3 regions of the Micromonospora sp. Mcm103 genome follow, and region 3 is predicted to be linked to each of the others. Evidence: riboswitches for the same ligand, from Rfam matches in the RefSeq annotation. Region 3 holds a riboswitch; each other region holds the start of a gene.
The links. Region 3 has a riboswitch for cyclic di-AMP ahead of OC439_RS27185 (coiled-coil domain-containing protein). Riboswitches for the same ligand answer to the same signal wherever they lie in the genome.

Region 1 (6,420 bases), on a different contig from region 3:
CCGGTCGTCGTGCACGTCATCCAGGAGAACAGCACCCGGGCCGGCGGCAACATCACCGACTCGATGATCAACCAGCAGATCACCGTGCTGAACCAGGCGTACGCGGGCTCGACCGGCGGCGCCGCCACCGCGTTCGGGTTCCAGCTCACGAAGATCAACCGGGTGACGAACCCGTCGTGGTACCCGATCGTGCAGGGCTCCTCCGCCGAGCGCTCGATGAAGACCTCGCTGCGTGAGGGCGGCAAGAACACGCTGAACATCTACCTCGGCGAGCTGAGCGACAGCCTGCTGGGCTGGGCGACGTTCCCGAAGCGGACGCTGGACAAGATGGACGGCGTGGTGGTCCTGAACGAGTCGCTGCCCGGCGGCACCGCGACCAACTACAACCAGGGTGACACCGGCACCCACGAGGTCGGCCACTGGCTGAACCTCTACCACACCTTCCAGGGCGGCTGCTCCGGCTCGGGCGACAGCGTCTCCGACACCCCGGCCGAGGCGTCCCCGGCGTACCAGTGCCCGACCGGCCGCGACACCTGCTCGACCGCCGGCAAGGACCCGATCACCAACTTCATGGACTACACGTACGACTCCTGCATGTACCAGTTCACCGCCGGCCAGGCGAGCCGCATGCTCACCGCGTGGAACGCCTACCGCGCAGCCTGACCTGTCGTACCGCGTACCGGTGCCGGCCCTGTCCTCGGACGGGCCGGCACCGTTCGTCGTGGGCCGGGTCAGGCGGCCGGACGGCGGGTGTCGAAGCCGTGCCGGCCGCGCCGGGCCTCCGCGGCCACCGGCTCCCGCCGGGCCGGTTCGGCTCCGCGCGGGTCGAGCCAGACCCGCACCTGCGGCGGGGGGGCGCCGGGCTGGGCCACCGGGTCACGCCGGGTCAGCATCGCCGCCTCGACGGTGAACTCGAACAGCCGCCAGTCGCCCTGCGGCGACGCGCGGGCGATCCGGGCCAGCCGCGTCACAGTGGCCGGGTCGGTCACCGGTCGTGCGCGCCCGGCGATGTACGCCTCGTCATCGCTCTCCTCCGGCGGGAACGAGTGCAGCGCGTAGCGGCCGTCGCGTTCGAGGTCGCGGCGCTTCGGCGAGTCGATGACGAAGCACCACAGGCCGTCGTCGGTGATCACCGGGGACACGGGATGGACCCGGGGGCCACCGTCGGCGCGGACCGTGGCGAGGTAGCCGAAGCCCGGCCCGTACTGCTGCATCAGGAGGCGGATCTCGTCGGCGAGGCGGGGCTCGTCGGCGGCGAATTCGGACCAGGAAGCCATGTGGACACTCTATCGAACACATGTACGAAGATGTAGTGCGACACGCAGGTCACCCGTACCGGTCGCTATGGTGTTCCGATGCTGCTCTCCGACCGCGACCTGATCTCCGAGATCAAGGCCGGCACGCTCGCGCTGGAGCCCTTCGAGCCCACGCTGGTGCAGCCGTCGAGCATCGACGTACGCCTGGACCGGCTGTTCCGGGTCTTCAACAACCACCTCTACACACACATCGACCCGTCGGTGCAGCAGGACGACCTGACGTCGATGGTGGAGGTGCCGGAGGGGCAGCCGTTCGTGCTGCACCCGGGCGAGTTCGTGCTCGCCTCCACGCTTGAGGTGATCTCGCTGGGTGACCAGCTCGCCGGCCGGCTGGAGGGCAAGTCGAGCCTGGGGCGGCTGGGGCTGCTGACGCACTCGACAGCAGGTTTCATCGACCCCGGCTTCTCCGGCCACGTCACGCTGGAGCTGTCGAACGTGGCGAACCTGCCGATCACGCTCTGGCCGGGCATGAAGATCGGGCAGCTCTGCATCTTCCGGCTCTCCTCGCCGGCCGAGCACCCGTACGGCTCGGCCGTCTACGGCTCGCGTTACCAGGGGCAGCGCGGTCCGACGCCGAGCCGGTCCTGGCAGAGCTGGCGCACCTGGCCGACGCGCTGACGACGCCCGCAGTTGTTAATAGGGGCCCCCTCCTCTACCGGAGGCGTTAAGAGGGGGGCCCTTCCTTACACCTCAGCCGGGACGGCCGTAGCTGTTGATGTCGCCGTCGTCGACCCGCTTCATGGTGATCGGCTTGCCGGACTGGGAGGCGTGTACCACCCAGCCGTCGCCCACGTACATCGCCACGTGGTGCAGGTCGCCGTAGTAAAAGACGAGGTCACCGGCGCGCAGCTCGGCCCGGCTGATCCGCTTCGTCACGCCGTGCTGCTGGCGTGCGCTGTGCGGCAGCGAGACGCCGCCCTTGGCCCAAGCCGCCATGGTGAGGCCCGAGCAGTCGAAGTGGTCCGGCCCGGCCGCGCCCCAGACGTAGATCTTGCCGATCTGGGCGCAGGCGAACTTGACCGCCGCACCGGCCGGGCCGCCGGGGTAGCCGGCCGGGCACGGCGCCGGGCGCAGCGGGCCGCCGCCGCCCTTGCCGTACACCTTGAGCCGCAGCTTCTCCAACTTGGCGATCTCGGCGTCGATCTGCTTCTTCTTCGCCGCGAGCTGGGCCTCGGTACGCGCCAGCCCGGCGATCATCTCGTCCAGCGGCTTCTTCTTCGCCGCCAGCTCGTCGCGCAGCGCGGCGACGGAGCGCACCTGCTCGTGCTGGCGGTGCGCGAAGCGGTCGAGCAGTTCCAGGCCGGTGACCAGGTCACCGGGTGAGCGGCTGCCCAGCAGCGCGTTCACTGTGGAGAGGTTGTCGCCCTTGTAGGCGTCGGCGGCGAGCCCGCCGACCTGACCGAGTGCGGCGTCCACCCGGGCCTGGAGGGGTGCGATCTGCCGGCCGAGCACGTCGGCCTGCTTGCGCCGCGCGGCGAGCTGCTCGCGTACGGCGTTCACCTGTTCGATGACCGGTTCGAGCTTGTTCCAGTCGCGGTCGATCTGGGCCTCGATCTCGGCGACCGAGGGTTCGGCGTGTGCCGCCGTGGCGCCGCCGGTCAGGACGACTGCGGTGCCGACGAGGGCGGCGAGGGCTGTGGTGAAGCGGGACCAGCGGGTACGCGGCACAGCCGTGGACCGGTCGACCGACCGGCTCGACGACGGCCGCGGGGCATGGAGTGCCACCGGGCGTCCGTACTCCTTCTTCCGTACCGCCTACCGGGTTAGCTGACGGATTCGGGCGGGAAGGGAGCCGCCCTACCGCATCGCTGCGGATTCACCCCAGGTACCTGGTTCCCCGGCTCGCCCGGAGGCGACTCGGCGGTGTCGGACCGTCACCGACCGGGTTGGACGGTGAGACGTGCGGCCGACGATTCACCAGAGTAGGGACCACCGTTATCGATCCGCAACTTCCAGCGGCGTGACACTCCGTACGCGATGACGGGCCGCACCCAGGTCGGAGGTGAAATTTTCTTTCAAGGCTGATTACTCACTGGAAAGGTATTGACCCCCGTGGGTGTGCGGAGTGAGGGTGGAGACGCAGTGACCCCCATCCCTGTCCAGGAGGTTCGATGCACCTCTCCGCCCCGCCGTCGGGCAGACGGATACTGCTCGCCGCCGCAGTGGCGACAGCCACCGCGCTGGCGACGACCGGCCCGGTGACCGCCGCGCCGGACACGTCCGCGCCCGCGAGCGACAGGCAACAACAATACGCCGCCGCGGCGGCCGAGTACGGCGTGCCGCAGAACGTGCTGCTCGGCGTCTCCTATCTGGAGTCCCGCTGGGACACCCACCCCGGGCAGCCGAGCACCAGCGGCGGCTACGGCCCGATGCACCTGACCGACGCCGCGCACATCCTCGCCATGCCGGGCAGCGCCCACGTCGACGAGGACGAGGACCCGCGCGGCGACGACTCCCGGCCGCTGAACCTCGACCCGGCCACCGCCGCCGCGCCGGAGCGGGAGACCCCGCTGCCGCCCGCCTCGCTCCAGACGCTCGACGCCGCCGCCGCGCTCACCGGGCTCGACGCGGGCACGCTGCGCACCGACCCGGCCGCGAACATCCGCGGTGGCGCGGCGCTGCTGGCGTCGTACCAGAAGGCTCTGGGCGGGCCGGTCGGCGCCGGCACCGACCCGGCGGCCTGGTACGCCGCGGTGGCCCGGTACTCCGGCGCGGACACCTCGGACGCCGCGGCGGCCTTCGCCGACGAGGTCTACGACCAGCTCGGCCAGGGCGCCAGCCGGACCACCGACGACGGCCAGCGGGTCACGCTCGCCGCCACCGCCGCGACGCCGGACCGTTCCCGGCTGGCCCGCCTCGGCCTGCGCAACGCCGAGCGGCCGGACGGGCTGGAGTGCCCGGTGCGGCTGGCCTGCGAGTGGATCCCCGCGCCGTACGAGCAGCTCAGCGACGACCCGGGCGACTACGGCAACCACGACCTGGGCGACCGGCCGAAGCAGCAGAAGATCGAGTACATCGTCATCCACGACACCGAGGGCTACTTCGGCCCGAGCGTCGACCTGGTGAAGCGGGCCGACTACCTGGGCTGGCACTACACGCTGCGCTCGGTGGACGGCTACATCGCCCAGCACATCAAGACCAAGGACGTCGGCTGGCACGCCGGCAACTGGTACGTCAACGCCAAGTCCATCGGCCTGGAGCACGAGGGCTTCGCCGGTCAGGGCACCTGGTACACCGAGGCGATGTACCGCACCTCCGCCAAGCTGGTGCGGCACCTCGCGCTGAAGCTCGGCATCCCGATGGACCGGCAGCACATCATCGGCCACGACAACGTGCCCGGCATCACCGCCGCCAACGTGGGCGGCATGCACTGGGACCCGGGACCGTACTGGGACTGGTCGCACTACTTCGACCTGATGAAGGCGCCGTTCCGCAGCACCGGCACGCCCCGTACCGGCCTGGTCACCATCGACCCGGACTTCGCCACCAACCGGCCGGCGTTCACCGGCTGCAACCAGCAGCCGCCCGGTGTCCCGACGCCCCGGCCGCCGGCCGAGCCGTGCCCGTCGCGGGGTTCCTCCGCGGTGATCCTGCGGACCGCGCCGAGCCCGGACGCCCCGCTCGTCAACGACCTCGGGCTGCGCCCGGACGGTACGCCGGACACCATGTACATCTCCGACCACGGCGCCCGCGCCTCCGCCGGCCAGACGTACGCGCTCGCCGGCCGCCAGGGTGACTGGACGGCGATCTGGTACCTCGGCCAGAAGGCGTGGTTCCTCAACCCGGCCTCCGCGCCGACCGCCAAGTGGGCCACCGGCTTCGTGGTGACCCCGCGGCCCGGCAAGGCCACCATCCCGGTGTACGGGCGGGCCTACCCGGAGCAGGCCGCCTACCCGGACACCATCCCGTACCAGACCATCTCGCCGCTGCAGTACACGTTCGCCGCCGGCCAGCGGTACGCGGTGGGCGGGGTGCTGCCCGGCGAGTACTACCGGGCGGTCTCGTTCGACGGTTCGGCCCCGGGTGACCGGACCGTGGTCCGCGGCAAGAACCGCTACGTGCAGGTCCAGTTCGGTCACCGGATCATGTTCGTGAACCTGGACGACGTGCTGGTCCTGCCGTCCCCGGTCGGCACGCCGCGCTGACCCGGCACCGCACACGGGAAGGCCCCCGGTCCGCGTGGACCGGGGGCCTTTCCGCTGCCAGGGGTTCGGGTCAGGCGACCCGGACGAAGCCGGCGAGCGGCTGGGTGCTGATGCTCGACACCTGGACCGGTTTACCGGTACGTGGCGCGTGCACCATCACCCCGTTACCGAGATAGAGCCCGACGTGATGCAGGTCGGAGCCGAAGAACACCAGGTCACCCGGTCTCGCCTCGGAACGGGAGACCTTGCGGCCCTCGTTCCACTGCGCGCCGGTGAAGTGGGTCAGCGAGATGCCGGCCGCCTTGTACGCGTACTGGGTGAGGCCGGAGCAGTCGAACGAGTTCGGGCCGGTGGCGCCCCACACGTACGGGTCACCGACCTGGGCGCACGCCGTCTTGATGGCGGTCCGCGCGGCGCTGCTCACCACACCGTCGATCTTGGGGCAGCCCGCCGGGCGGATCGAGGTCACCGGCAGCATGGCGGTCAGCCGCTTGATCTCCGAGTCGATCTGCTTCTTCTTCGCCGCGAGATCGTTCTGCTGCTTGGTCTCCAGCGCGATCAGCGCGTCGAGCTTCTCCTTCTGCTTGTTGTACTCGTCGCGCACCTTGAGCACACCGGCGATCTGGCGGCGCTGGTCCTCGGCGATCCGGTCCAGCATGACCAGCTGCTCGGCCAGCGCGCCCGGCTTGGAGTTCACCAGCAGCGCGCCCAGCTCCTGCGACGGGCCCTGGATGTAGTACCGGGCCGCGATGTCGCCGACCTTGTTCATGGCGAGCGTGGAGGCCAGCTCCAGCGGCACCATCTTGTCCTTCAGCGCCTTGGACTTCTTCTGGTTGGCGCGAAGCTGCGAGCGGACCTTGTTGAACTGCTCGATGGTGGGTTCGAGCTGCTGCCACTGCTTGTCGATCTGCGCGTCGATCTCGTCCACCGACGGCGCCGCGTGCGCCGGGGCGGTCAGC
Region 2 (6,420 bases), on a different contig from region 3:
CTGCCCGGGCTCGCGGTAGGGACGCCGGTCGAGCAGCCCGTCGGCGACGAGCTGCTTGAGGCGGGCGGCGGCCACCGGCTCGCTGACGCCGACCCGCCGGGCGAAGTCGTCGAAGCGGCGGGTGCCGAACGACGCCTCCCGCAGCAGGAGCAGCGTGGTGCGGTTGCCGACCACCTCCAGTGCCCGGGCGATCGAGCAGTTGGCGGTGGACCAGGAGTCACGCTGCGCGAGGAGGTCCGTCATGGCGTCGACGGTACCCCCTGGCTTAGGAAAGCAGAAGTCAGCTACCTCACAGCTGGCCGGGGAAGAATCCGTGCCGGGCCAGCGGCTCGACGATCTGGTGCTCCTCGTACGACAGGTGCGACAGCAGCGTGTCGGTGAGCAGGTCCACCGCCTCCTGGAGCTGCGTGAAGTCGCCGGGGTGCCGGACCAGCTCGACGAGCGCCCGGTCGACGCTCTCCACCACGCCGTGGATCACCACGTGCTCCTCCTCGAGGCGGTCCAGCACTGCCGCCAGCCCGGCCTCGGAGCGGCGCAGGTGAGGGAAGATCGAGGCGTCCTCCAGCCCGTGGTGCTGGGTGACCATCGTGCAGTACGCCGCGCAGTACGCCCCGAGCGTCCAGTTGTTCTGTCGCATGGTCATCTCGTTGAGGGCGGCCCGCGCCCGGCCCGGCGAGACAGTGCCCTGCTTGACCTGTTCCAGCAGATCGCGCACCTGGGCCAGCTCCTGGCGCAGGTGGTCGTGCACGTCCACCAGGTGCTGCCCGGCGGCCTGTCCGCGGGCCGGGTAGACGCGCCCGGCCGGCGGCGGCGGGGCGCTCGGGCGGGTGGACTCGTCCCAAGGGCGGCGCGCGCTCAGGCGTACCCCCGGGTCGGGGGTGGGGGTGACGCCGAGCGTGCTCGGGCCGGCGGCGGCGGTCTGCTCGTCGGCGGCCGTGCGGGTTCCGCCGGCGGGCGCGGTGCGCTCGGCGGCGACCAGCTCCCGCACGGCGGGCGCGACCTCCTGGCCGAAGATCTGGATCGCGCGCGGCTCGTCGCTGCCGAGGATGAACGTGGTGATGCCGTGCTCCAGGGTGAGCCCGGCCAGCTCCTCCACCCACTGCTCCGGCGGCCCGGCCAGGAAACCGGCCGACGAGCGGGCGAACGTGCCGGTCACGTTGAGCATGCGGCGGATCGTGGCCGGGTCGCGCCCGGCGGCCTGAGCGCCCTCGTCGACGAGCGCGTTCAGGGCGGGCAGCTCGTCGGGGCCCTTCGGCAGGTACGACAGGGACGGCAGCCAGCCGTCCGCGGCGCGGCCGACCAGGCGCAGCATGCGCGGCTTGTACGCGCCGACCCAGATGCCCACCGGGTGCGCGGGCGCCGGACCGCGCTTGGCGCCGACCACCCGGTAGTGCTCGCCGTCGACGCGGATCATGCCGCGGCGGTCGGTGTCCCAGACCTCGCGGATCACCCGGATCGCCTCGTCGAGGGCCTCGACGGCGGCGCCGGGGGACAGGCGTCGCCCGCCCGCCGCCTCGATCGCGTCCCAGAACGCGCCCGCACCGAGTCCCAGCTCGACCCGGCCGCCGGTGAGCAGGTCCAGGCTGGCGACGCTGCGGGCCAGCACCACCGGCTGGCGCAACGGCAGGTTGAGGACGTTTCCGGCCAGGCGGATACGTTCGGTCGCGGCGGCCACGTAGGACATCAGCGTCCAGGTGTCCAGGAAGCCCGGCTGGTAGGGGTGGTCCTGGAACGTGACCAGGTCCAGCCCGACCTGCTCGCAGAGCCGGGCCAGCGCCACCACCTGGTCGGGCTGCCCGGCGGCGGGGGTGATGAAGCCGCCGAAGGTCAGCTCGTGTCCGTGATCGGTCATCCGTCAAGCCCTCCCGTGATCTTGCCTGGCCCTGCCACCGTAGCGCCGCCGCCGGTCGCCCGGCCGGGTGAAGAGGGTCACAAGAAGTGGACGATCATCACAAATCGCTCCTAGCGTCGGTTTCGTTCGCAGACGCGGACACCGCAGGCCGGAAACGCCAAATCCCGCCGCCGGCCCCGGTAACCGAACCTCGTGCGGGAGCGGGGGAACCACACGTTCCACGGTGCATCGTCACCTCGGGGTGAAGCCGCCACCGGCGGCCGGGCTCCTCGGCCCGAACCCGACAGCTCACCTCGTCGGCGTGGAGGAATCCACATGGCAACTGAATACTCAGCCCGAAGCCGCCGTACCGCTCTCGGAGCGGTCCTGGCCGGCGCCGCCGTCGGCGCCGCGACCCTGTTCGGCCCGGCCGCTCCGGCCAGCGCGGGCGTCAACTGGGACGCGGTCGCGCGCTGCGAGTCCGGCGGCAACTGGAAGATCAACACCGGTAACGGCTACTACGGCGGGCTCCAGTTCTCCCGCACCACCTGGAACGGCTACGGCGGCCAGAAGTACGCCGCGCGCGCCGACCTGGCCAGCCGGTCCGAGCAGATCGCCGTCGCGGAGAAGGTGCTGCGCGGCCAGGGCATCGGCGCGTGGCCGGTCTGCGGCAAGAAGGGCGGCTCGGCCAGCACGGCGACCCGGTCCGAGCGGGCCACCACGAAGGCGGCACCGAGGAAGGCGGCGCCGAAGCGGGCCGCCGCGACGAAGGCCGCGCCGGAACGCGCCACGACGAAGGCGGCGCCGCGGCCGTCGTCCGGCGCCGGGACGTACGTCGTCCGGCGCGGGGACACGCTGTCGGAGATCGCCGTGGCGCAGCGCGTCGACGGCGGCTGGCGTGCCCTGCACGAGCGCAACCGCGCCGTGGTCGGCGACGACCCGGGCCTGATCTTCCCCGGTCAGCAGCTGCGCCTGCGCTGACCTCGTCCGAGCGCCCGGCCGGTTCGTCCCGGCCGGGCGCCCGGCCGTCCGCGACACGCCGCGTGGCCGGTGTCCGGCCTGCTCGCGGCGCCGGGACGCGACCCGGACCGGCCGGTGACGGCGATTCGTCGGAGCCGGTTGCTAGGGTCACGCATGCTCGGCTAAGACGTGAAGAAAGCGCGGATATGACCAACGACCCGTTCTCGGCGGCCGCGAGCATCGACGAGCTGCTGACCCGCACGCAGCAGGCGCTCACCGCGATGCGCTCCCGGGCCTCGGCACACGCCGACGGCGAGCCGGGCGACCTGCTGCTCGCCGAGGGCACTGCAGCCGGCGGCCGGGTCCGCGCGGTCGCCGTCCAGGGTGGCCGGCTCGATTCCGTGACGATCGACCCGGAGCTGGCCGGCGAGCCCCTCGACGTCCTCTGCGGACACCTCGTGACCGCCGCCAACGCCGCGCTGTCCGAGCTGGACGACCGGGTCAGCGCGTCGGCCCGGGCCGACGCCGACGCGCTCGCCGCCCGGCTCGGCAGCATGGGCGACCAGGCCGAGCTGTTCGGCCGCGCGATGCACGAGGCGGCCGCGCGGATCCACCGCGACCGCGGCGCTGGGTCCCGGGCCGGGCGCGCGGTCTGACCCGACCGCACACGCCCCGGCACGACGAGGCGCCGCACCCGCCCGGGGTGCCGACCACGCGCGACGCGGCACCGGCCTGACACGACGAGGCGGCCGGCCGCCGGGAGGACGACGACCGGCCGCGCTACGCCACGGTCAGCTCAGGGTGACCGCGGTGTCGTCGACGACGAAGGACGTCTGCAACGAGCTGTCCTCCACGCCGCTGAACGAGATGGTCGCCGTGGTGCCCGCCAGCGACGAGACGTCGAAGGACCGCTGCACGTAGCCGGTGGCCTTGTTCAGGTTCGAGTACGTGGCCAGCGTGGTGCTGCCCGCCTTGACGGTGAGCTTGTCGTACGCGGTGCTGGTGGTCGACTCCGCGCTGTCGATGTGCAGCCAGAAGCTCAACGTCGCCCGGCATCCGGCCGGGATCGTCACCGACTGGCTGAGCGTGTCGGTGTGCGACGAGCCGTACCCGTCCAGCCACGCCTTGTACGAGCCGCCGTGCGCGGCCTGGCCGCTGTCGGTGGTGATGACGCCGGACGAGGCGCTCCAGTTCACGTTGCCCGACTCGAAGCCCGGGTTGGCGAGCTTGTTGCCGGAGCAACCGCCCGACGGCGGGGTGGTCGTGGTGCTCGGGGTGGGCGTCGGGGTGCCGCCGGAGCAGGTCGGGTCACCGGACTGGGCCGGCACGCTCACCGCGTCCCAGGCCGCCTTGACCGTGTTGAACTCCGCGCAGCTGCCCGGGTAGAGGTTCTTCGCCGCCTGCAGCGTCCAGGTGCGGTACTTCAGGTACGACGAGGACGAGGTCTTCAGCAGCATGCCGTTGTACATGATCTTCATGGCCTTCTGGATGCCCAGGCCGGTCACGCTGCTGCCGTTGCAGGTCGAGCTGGACGGCTGCCCGTTGGTCGGGCTGCTGCCGTTGGCGAGCAGGTAGAACCAGTGGTTGCCCGGGCCGGCCGCGGCGTGCACCTCGGTCGACGGGATGCTGCTGGAGTAGCAGTTCGGGTCGCCGAGCGCCGACGGGTTGTACATGTTGCGGATCGGGCCGGAGCCGACCAGGTTGATCTTCTCGCCGACCAGGAAGTCCGGCGCGTCGTAGCTGGACGGCTCGTTGGCGAACCACTCGGTGGCCGCGCCGAACGTGTCAGCCACGAACTCCTGCGTGCCGCCGCCGGAGATGCCGCCCGGGGTGTTGTCGTCGATGCCGTGGCCGATCTCGTGCGCCACCACGTCCAGCGAGCCGATCCACTGGCCGGCGGTGTTCTTGCCGATCTGCACCTGGCTGCCGTCGTAGTAGGCGTTCTGGTCGTTGAGGCCCACCCGGATCGGCCAGTAGCCGCCGTTGCCGTTGGCGCCGTTGCGGCCCAGCCACTGGGCGAGCATCTTGTGCTCGGTCTGCGCGGAGAACAGCGCGTCCACGCAGCCGGTCTCCTTGTTCGTGGCGGTGCCGTTGCCCCACACGTCGTCGGAGCCGCTGAACGTGGTGTTGTTCGCCGCGTCCTGGCAGCTCAGGTTGGTGACGGTCGGGTCCTTCATGGTGTACGTGGAGCCCGACTGGGTGGTGTTGAGCGTGAGCGGGCTGGGCCCGTTCCAGGCGCCGGTGCCGGTGCCGCGGACGACGTGTTCCTGCTTGCGCAGGACCGCGCCGGTGCGGGCGTCGACGTCGACGGTGAGCCGGCTGGGCCCGTCCGCGCCGGTGCCGCGTACCGTGGTCTCCCAGGCCAGCGCCGGTGCGGCGCCGAGCGTGTAGACCACGAGCGTGGTGCCCTCGACCGCGTCGACGGTCTTGAGCTGGGCACGCGCCGTCTTCGCGGCGGCGGCCGGGGTCAGCGCGGGCGTGGTGGCGAGGGCGCCGATGGGCCGCTGCTGGGCGACCGAGGCGTACTTCAGGTTGCCGGCCGAGTCCGTGGCGAGCACGAAGTCGCCGCCGACCACCGGGAGGCCCTTGTAGGTGCGCTCGTAGGGCACGTACTGGGTGCCCTCGGAGGAGATGACCGGCTTCTGGACGAACGCGTCGTCGGAGCCGGCCTGCAGGTAGGCGGGGCGGTTCGCGACCAGGGCGCGGGCGGAGTCGGCGGCGGTCGCGCGGGCCTGCGCCGGGTTCGGGGCGGCGGGTCCGGGTGGCGCGGCCTGCACGGCGGCGGCGGTTCCTGCGGCGAGCAGGCCGGCCGCGGCCGCGCCGGTGAGCGCGGCGAGGCGAGGTGAGAGTTTCACGGGGGTTTGCTCCTGTTCTACAGGCGCGCCGCACGGAGCCCGGTGGGGACGGGCGGCGCGGTGGTGCGAGGCAGGGTGACGGCCGGTCACCGGAGCTGCCGGCGTGGCTCCGGGTCGACAGATCGACCGTCGCGATTCGCCGGGGGTCGGCGGCTCGCTGGTGCACAATCACACGCCGCGCGAGCCCGGAGCAATAAGTGACCTGGGCAACGACTGACAGTCGGGCGTGTCGCCGCACGCGTCGATTCAGGCAACCATGATCTTCAATAGGCCCTGATCAGGGCGAACATCGCCGACGGTGGATGGGCGCCGGTGCAAATTGCGGACGTTGCCGCTGTGTGCGAATGGCGCGCATAGACGCGAGGCCGCCGCCCCTGCGGCCGGGCGGCGGCCGAGCCGTCGCCCGGCCGCGTCAGCGCGGGCCGCGGGTCCGCGTCGGCGACACGGTGGGCAGCGGTGGCAGCGACGGCGTCAGCGTCGGCCGCGAGGTCGGCCGCCCGGTCGGCTCCGGGCTCGGGCTCGACGAGGACGGGCTGGGGCTCGGTGACTCCGACGGTGTCGGCGCGGCGGTGGTCGGCGGCGGTGGCGCGGACCGGGTCGGCTCCGGGGTCTCGCCGGGGAAAGCCGGCTGACCGAAGCGGTACTTCTCCGGGTCGAGCTTCATCGCCGCGGTGGCCCGGGTCATGAACTGCCGCCAGATCGGCGCGGCGCCGGTCGAGCCGTACACCTCGTAGCTGCCGCCCTTGGTCCGCAGCGGCTTGCCGTCGGTGGTGC
Region 3 (6,420 bases):
CTCGGCCGGGTGCCGGAAGCGGCCCTTCGGATTGATCGTGTACTCGTTGCGCCGTCCCACCCGCGTACGCCGCAGGTAACCCCCTGCTTCCAGGTCGGCCACGATGGCCTGGGCCGCCCGCTCGGTCACGCCCACCTCGTCCGCCACGTCCCGCAACCGGGCGGTGGGGTTGCGCGCGATCGCCAGCAGCACGTGGCCATGGTTGGTGAGGAAGGTCCAGTTACGGCGGCTCCCGTCCTCAACTGGTGTGGTCGCCATGGTGGTCATGCTATGGCCACGTCCGCCACCTGCCGAATCGGCGCGGTCCGGGGCGGAGCGGAGACGGGAAAGTATGAAATGCGTATCACGAATCTTGACGGACCCCGAGGGGCGTGTGACCGTGGGTCGCGAGGCCGTTCGGCCTGGTGGTTCCCCAGGTAGACGAGGTGAGGGACATGACGCCGAGCACCCCGGAACAGGCACTTGCCGAGCTGCGTGCCGGTAACCACCGGTTCGTCACGGGCGTCCCGCAGCATCCGAATCAGGACGCCGGGCACCGGGCGGCGGTCGCCGACGGCCAGCACCCGTTCGCGGTGATCGTCGGCTGCTCCGACTCGCGGCTCGCCGCCGAGATCATCTTCGACCGCGGTCTCGGTGACCTCTTCGTGGTGCGTACCGCCGGGCACACCGCCGGGCCGGAGGTGCTCGGCAGCGTCGAGTACGCCGTCACCGTGCTGGGCACGCCGCTCGTGGTGGTGCTCGGGCACGACTCGTGCGGCGCGGTCCAGGCCGCCCGGGAGGGGGTCCGGACGGGTGCCGCCCCGGCCGGGCACCTGGGCGCGGTGGTGGACGCGGTCTCGCCGAGCCTGCTGCGCGCCGCCCGCCAGGGCGTCGAGGACCTCGACGGCATCATCGACGTCCACATCGCGCAGACGGTGGAGACGCTGCTGGCCCGGTCCGCCGTGCTGGCCGAGCGGGTGGCCGCCGGGCGGTGCACGGTGGTGGGCATGTCGTACCGGCTCGCCGGTGGCGAGGTGCGGACCGTGGCGCAGTCCCCGGCCCCGCTGCCCGCCCCGGCCGCGCCCGCCGACCCGGCGCTGGCGAGCTGACACATTCGGACGCGAAAAGGGGCCGCCCTCGGGCGGCCCCTTTTCGTGGTGTCCGGATCAGAGCAGCGACATGTGGACGTGGTCGGTGTGGTTCGACGGTCCGCTGTAGGAACGCCAGCCGGTGGCCGGGAACCAGATCTGCCGGTTCCAGATGACGTAGTAGATGCCCAGCCGGTCGGCGTTGCGGATCAGGAACGCGGCGACCTCGTTGCCGTACCGGCGGGTGTCGTTGTTGTGCCACGGCGCGAAGCCGCTGTTCTGCAGCGACCAGTCACACGCCTTGCCCTTGGGGTGCTCCCACGGCCCGCCGGACCGGTAGCAGCCCACGAAGCGCTTGAAGCCCGCGCGCCGGACCTCCTTGTACGCGTGCAGCGTGCGCGGCGTGACGCAGCCCGAGGTGGTCGGGTCATCCTCGCTGCACGACTCGGCCTTCCACCCGCCGTCGGCGGTGCGGCCGGGGGCGATCTTGGCGACCGGTGAGGTGGCGGAGACCAGGCCGCCGGTGAAGCCGAGACCGCCGACGAGCTTCAGCGCGCGCTCGGCCTGCACCTTCTCGCGCTCCATCGCGTTCTTCTGCTTCTCCTGCTCGCGCACCTCGGCGTCGAGCGCGATCTTGGCTTGCTCGGCGCGGGTCTTGACCGCGTTGATGGCGGCCAGGCGCTGCGCGTTGAGGAGGTTCAGCTCGTCCAGGGCGTTGACCCGGCGGACGAACGAGTCGGGGGAGTTGCTCTCCAGCAGCATCGCCATCGCGCCCATCCGGCCGGTCCGGTAGGACTGGGCGGCGAGCTGGTTGACCTGCGGGCTGAGCGCGTCGAGTTCGGCCTGTGCCGTCTTCACCTCGGCCGCCAGCCGCCGCTGGCGATCCTGGGACTTGGCGAGCTTCGCCTTGGCCTGGAGGAAGTTCCGGTTGGCGGAGTCGATCGCCTCGGTGATGAGCGGCGGATCGCCGTCCTCCTCGTGGCCCGAGGGGGTGCCGGGGGCCGCCGCGGCGGGGGCCGCGGTCGCCGGGTTCGGGCCGGCCAGCACGGCTAGCGAGGCCAGCACGGCCACCACGGGTGTCAGCCAGCGGCGCAGGGGTGCCGTCACAGTGTTCCCTTCCGTCGGCCGCCGACCGGGTTAGCTGACGGGTTCGGGACGGAAGTGGCCCCTACCGCTGTCGCGGATTCACCCCATGTACCTGGTTCCCCGGTTCGCCCGTGGGCGATTGGGCGGCGGCACCGCTGGCGCCGGTGCGCGCCTTCGGCGGTGACCGGCAGCGAGGTTACCTGACAGCACTCGTGAGGATCTACGTCCGGAAGCCGACCAATAGCGAGATTTCGCCGTGGCGCACCGTGACCAGCGTCGCGTTTGAATTCGATGGTGACGCTGCGGAGTGTCACCATGCGGCCTCCGTACTCTTCCCGCCGCCGAGCGCCTCCAGCGCGTCGTCCCGTCCGGCCGGCGGCGGGGGCGCGGCGGGCGCCGGCTCCGCGCCGGGCGAGCGCCGCCCGGCGGTGGTCACGATCGCGGCCAGTCCGGTCGTCAGCGGTACGGCGGCGATCAGGCCGAGCGTCGCCACCGCGCTGCGGACGATCTCCTGGGCGAGGAACTCACTGGTGAGGATCTCGCTCACCGGGCGGGAGTCGGCGACCAGCAGGAGCAGCAGCGGCAGCGAGGCGCCGGCGTACGCCAGCACGATGGTGTTGACGGTGGACGCGATGTGGGCCCGGCCGACCCGGGTCGCCGCCCGGTAGAGCTGCCGCCGGGACAGTCCGGGGTTGGCGTGCGCCAGTTCGGTGACGGTGGCCGCCTGGGTGACTGTGACGTCGTCCAGCACGCCCAGCGAGCCGATGATGATGCCGGCCAGAAGCAGTCCGTGCAGGTCCACGTCGCCCTGGAACATGGACAGCGTGGTGGCGTCCTCGCTGCCGAAGCCGGTCAGGTGGGTGGCGGACGTGGCGAGCAGGCCGAGCACGCCGGTGACCACCAGGCTGCCGAGCGTGCCGAGCACCGCGACCGACGTCTGCGCGGTGATCCCGTGGGTCAGGTAGAGCACCACGAACATGATCAACGCGGCGCCCACGATCGCGACGAGCAGCGGCGGCTGGCCGGCGCCGATGCCCGGCAGCACGAAGCCGAGCAGGATGGCGAAGCTGGCCACCAGGCCGCCGAGCGCGGCGAGCCCGCGCCACCTGCCGAACGCCACGATCGCGGCGGCGAACAGCACCATCAGCCAGATCAGCGGTGTACCGCGCTGGTGCTCGGCGATGTTGTAGGACTTCACCGCCGGGTCGGCCGGGTCGGTCAGCTCGACCAGGACGACCTCGTCGCCGACCGCGACCCGCGGCGCGCCCGGCCCGGCCGGGATCGGCGTCTCGACCTGCCGGCCCGCGTCCGGGCCCTGCTCGGCGGTGACGGTCACGGTGCCGCAGGGGCCACCGCCGCCCTCCGGGGCCTCCGGCGTCGGCGGGCAGGGCTCGGTGACCACCCGGGTCACCGTGCCGTGGTAGCGAGGGACGTCCGCGCCGCCGACCGGCTCCCGGTCCTGCCCGGGCCAGAGCACCAGCGCCGCGATCACGGTGAGCGCGAACAGCGGCACCACCACGGCGACGAGCAGCCGCCGTACGCCCGGCGGCGCGGCGGGTGCGGGGCGGGTGTGGTCGGCACCCATGACGTCTCTCCCAACGGTCGCGGCGACGCCTGGTCCGCCGGACCGGTCTGGTCACCCGGCCGGCGTGGACGTGTCGACCACGTCCGGGTCGTCGCCCGGCCATGGTAGGCAGCCCGGCCGGGCGGTCCCGGACACCGTGGCCGGTGACGCGCGCCCCGCGCGGGTCAGGTCAGGCCGGCCCGGCGTCGCCGGTACTCGTCCTCGTCGATCTCGCCGCGGGCGTACCGCTCGTCCAGGATGCGCCGGGCCGTCGTCGGGCCCAGGTACTGCGGGCCGGTCCACCGCACGGCCGCCCAGACGAGCCCCGCCAGCACCCCGAGCACCAGCAGGGACCAGATCCACATCCAGCCCATCATCGGGCTCTGCCACATCATCGGGCCGCCCTCCGTCCGTCGCCGCGGGTCCGCCGGTCCGGCCTGCCCGCCACGTCGACGGTACGTCCGCCCGGGCGCGTCGGCGCGGGTCGATGTGCCCCGCCCGGAGGGCCGGAGGTCCCCCTTCAGCCGCGCTTCATCAGGCGGCCGACGGCGGCCATCATCTCGGTCGCCATCTCGTCGGCCCGGCCCTCGGCGGCGCCCTCGTGCATGCAGTGCCGGGCGTGGCCGTCGAGCAGGCCCAGGCCGACCTTGTCCAGCGCCGCCTGGATGGCCGAGATCTGGGTCAGCACGTCGATGCAGTAACGGTCGTCCTCGACCATCTTCTCGATGCCACGGACCTGCCCCTCGATCCGGCGGAGCCGGGCGAGGAGTTGGTCCTTGCTGGCGGTGTAGCCCCGGGTCGGGCTGGACGGCGCGGTCATGAAACCGAGGATAGCGTACCCCTCGGGGGTATGCTAACGTTCGGAACGTACCCCTGGGGGGTATCAGATCGGAGGGCGAGATGGAGACCACCTACCAGGTGAACGGCATGACCTGCGGGCACTGCGTCAACTCGGTGAGCACCGAGCTGAGCGCACTTCCGGGCGTCACCGACGTCCAGGTCGACCTGGCCGGCGGCCGGGTCACCGTCACCAGTCAGAACCCGCTGGACGCGGACGCGGTCCGCGCGGCGGTCGACGAGGCCGGCTACGACCTCGTCGGTGCGTGACGGGTCCGGCGGACCCGCGACAACCGAGGAGACACCATGAACACGGCGACGAAGCTCAGCGGCTTCGCGCTCGGCCTCGTGGCGGTGTTCGGCGCGGCGTACGGGATCGGCAACCTGGCCGATCCAGTCGCCCCGGCCGCCGAGACCCGACACGACGACACCGGCAGCGACCACGGGGCCGGCGATACCGGCCACGGTGACGAGAGCCAGGCGGGCGGCGCCTCCGCGCACCTGCCCGGCGGGCTGCTCGTCTCCGAGCGCGGCTACACGTTCCAGCCCGCCGACGCCCCGGCCGGGCAGTTCGCCTTCCGGATCACCGGCCCGGACGGCGCACCGGTCACCCGCTTCGAGGTGGCCCACGACAAGCGCATGCACCTGATCGTCGCCCGCCGGGACCTGTCCGGGTTCCGGCACGTCCACCCGGAGATGGCCGGCGACGGCACCTGGCGGGTCGCCTCACCGCTCGGCGGCCCCGGCGTCTGGCGGGCGTTCGCCGACTTCACCCCCGAAGGCGGCGAGCCGCTGACGCTCGGCCTGGACGTCACGGTCCCCGGCGAGCTGACCGCCCGGCCGTTGCCGGCGCCGGCGACCAGCACCACAGTCGACGGCTACACGGTCACCCTGACCGGCACGCCGGAGCCGGGCCGCACCAGCCGGCTCACGCTCTCCGTCAGCCGCGACGGGCGGCCGGTCACCGACCTTGCGCCCTACCTCGGGGCGTACGGGCACCTGGTGGCGCTGCGGCAGGGCGACCTGGCGTACCTGCACGTGCACCCGGAGGGCACGCCCGGCGACGGGCGCACACCTGCCGGTCCGGCGATCACGTTCGCCGCCGAGGTGCCCTCGGCCGGGGCGTACCGTCTCTACCTGGACTTCCGGCACGGCGACGCGGTGCACACCGCCGAGTTCACCGTCCTGGCCGGCGACCGGACCGCGCCCGCGCCCGCCGCGCCGGCATCCACCACCGCACCGACCCCGGACGCCGGACACGGCACCCCGGGGCACGGGCACAGTTGAGCGCCGGAGGTGCCGCGATGACTGCCACGGGAAAGGCGCTGCCCACCGCGCCGAACCTGATCGAACTGGCGATCGGCGGGATGACCTGCGCGTCCTGCGCCGCCCGGATCGAGAAGAAGCTCAACCGGATGGACGGCGTCGAGGCGACTGTGAACTACGCCACCGAGAAGGCCACCGTCCGGTACGCCGACGACATCGCGCCGGCCGACCTGATCGCCACCGTCGAGAAGACCGGCTACACCGCCGTGGTGCCGCCGCCGCCCGAGCAGGCGGAGGCGGCAGCGGCCGGGGAGCCGGTGGACGAGCTGCGCACCGCGCGTACCCGGCTCTGGGTCTCCGCCGCGCTCACCCTGCCGGTGATCGTGCTCGCCATGGTTCCGGCCTGGCAGTTCGACTACTGGCAGTGGGCCTCGCTCACCCTCGCCGCCCCGGTGGTGGTCTGGGGCGGGCTGCCGTTCCACCGCGCCGCGCTGATCAACCTGCGGCACGGCGCGGCGACCATGGACACGCTCGTCTCGCTCGGCACGCTGGCCGCGTTCGGCTGGTCGCTCTGGGCGCTGTTCCTCGGCGACGCCGGCA

Region 1: linked by a shared signal. The riboswitch ahead of OC439_RS07695 (NlpC/P60 family protein) and the one ahead of OC439_RS27185 (coiled-coil domain-containing protein) in region 3 are both predicted to bind cyclic di-AMP.
Region 2: linked by a shared signal. The riboswitch ahead of OC439_RS00390 (LysM peptidoglycan-binding domain-containing protein) and the one ahead of OC439_RS27185 (coiled-coil domain-containing protein) in region 3 are both predicted to bind cyclic di-AMP.

The regions. Positions count from the first base shown of each region.
Region 1 is NZ_JALJRJ010000004.1:103,021-109,440, forward strand. Features, by position in the region: gene OC439_RS07680 (zinc metalloprotease) at 1-663, shown strand, start outside; gene OC439_RS07685 (pyridoxamine 5'-phosphate oxidase family protein) at 732-1,277, opposite strand; gene dcd (dCTP deaminase) at 1,356-1,934, shown strand; gene OC439_RS07695 (NlpC/P60 family protein) at 2,007-3,041, opposite strand; cyclic di-AMP (ydaO/yuaA leader) riboswitch at 3,055-3,189, opposite strand; gene OC439_RS07700 (N-acetylmuramoyl-L-alanine amidase) at 3,428-5,461, shown strand; gene OC439_RS07705 (C40 family peptidase) at 5,532-6,420, opposite strand, start outside.
Region 2 is NZ_JALJRJ010000001.1:78,674-85,093, reverse strand. Features, by position in the region: gene OC439_RS00400 (winged helix-turn-helix transcriptional regulator) at 1-243, opposite strand, end outside; gene OC439_RS00395 (LLM class flavin-dependent oxidoreductase) at 290-1,852, opposite strand; cyclic di-AMP (ydaO/yuaA leader) riboswitch at 2,024-2,169, shown strand; gene OC439_RS00390 (LysM peptidoglycan-binding domain-containing protein) at 2,168-2,812, shown strand; gene OC439_RS00385 (YbaB/EbfC family nucleoid-associated protein) at 2,998-3,447, shown strand; gene OC439_RS00380 (M4 family metallopeptidase) at 3,583-5,646, opposite strand; gene OC439_RS00375 (transglycosylase domain-containing protein) at 6,059-6,420, opposite strand, start outside.
Region 3 is NZ_JALJRJ010000028.1:41,837-48,256, forward strand. Features, by position in the region: gene OC439_RS27175 (helix-turn-helix transcriptional regulator) at 1-267, opposite strand, end outside; gene OC439_RS27180 (carbonic anhydrase) at 435-1,088, shown strand; gene OC439_RS27185 (coiled-coil domain-containing protein) at 1,146-2,174, opposite strand; cyclic di-AMP (ydaO/yuaA leader) riboswitch at 2,178-2,309, opposite strand; gene OC439_RS27190 (YibE/F family protein) at 2,464-3,738, opposite strand; gene OC439_RS27195 (SHOCT domain-containing protein) at 3,903-4,112, opposite strand; gene OC439_RS27200 (metal-sensitive transcriptional regulator) at 4,238-4,537, opposite strand; gene OC439_RS27205 (heavy-metal-associated domain-containing protein) at 4,618-4,824, shown strand; gene OC439_RS27210 (DUF748 domain-containing protein) at 4,861-5,841, shown strand; gene OC439_RS27215 (heavy metal translocating P-type ATPase) at 5,859-6,420, shown strand, end outside.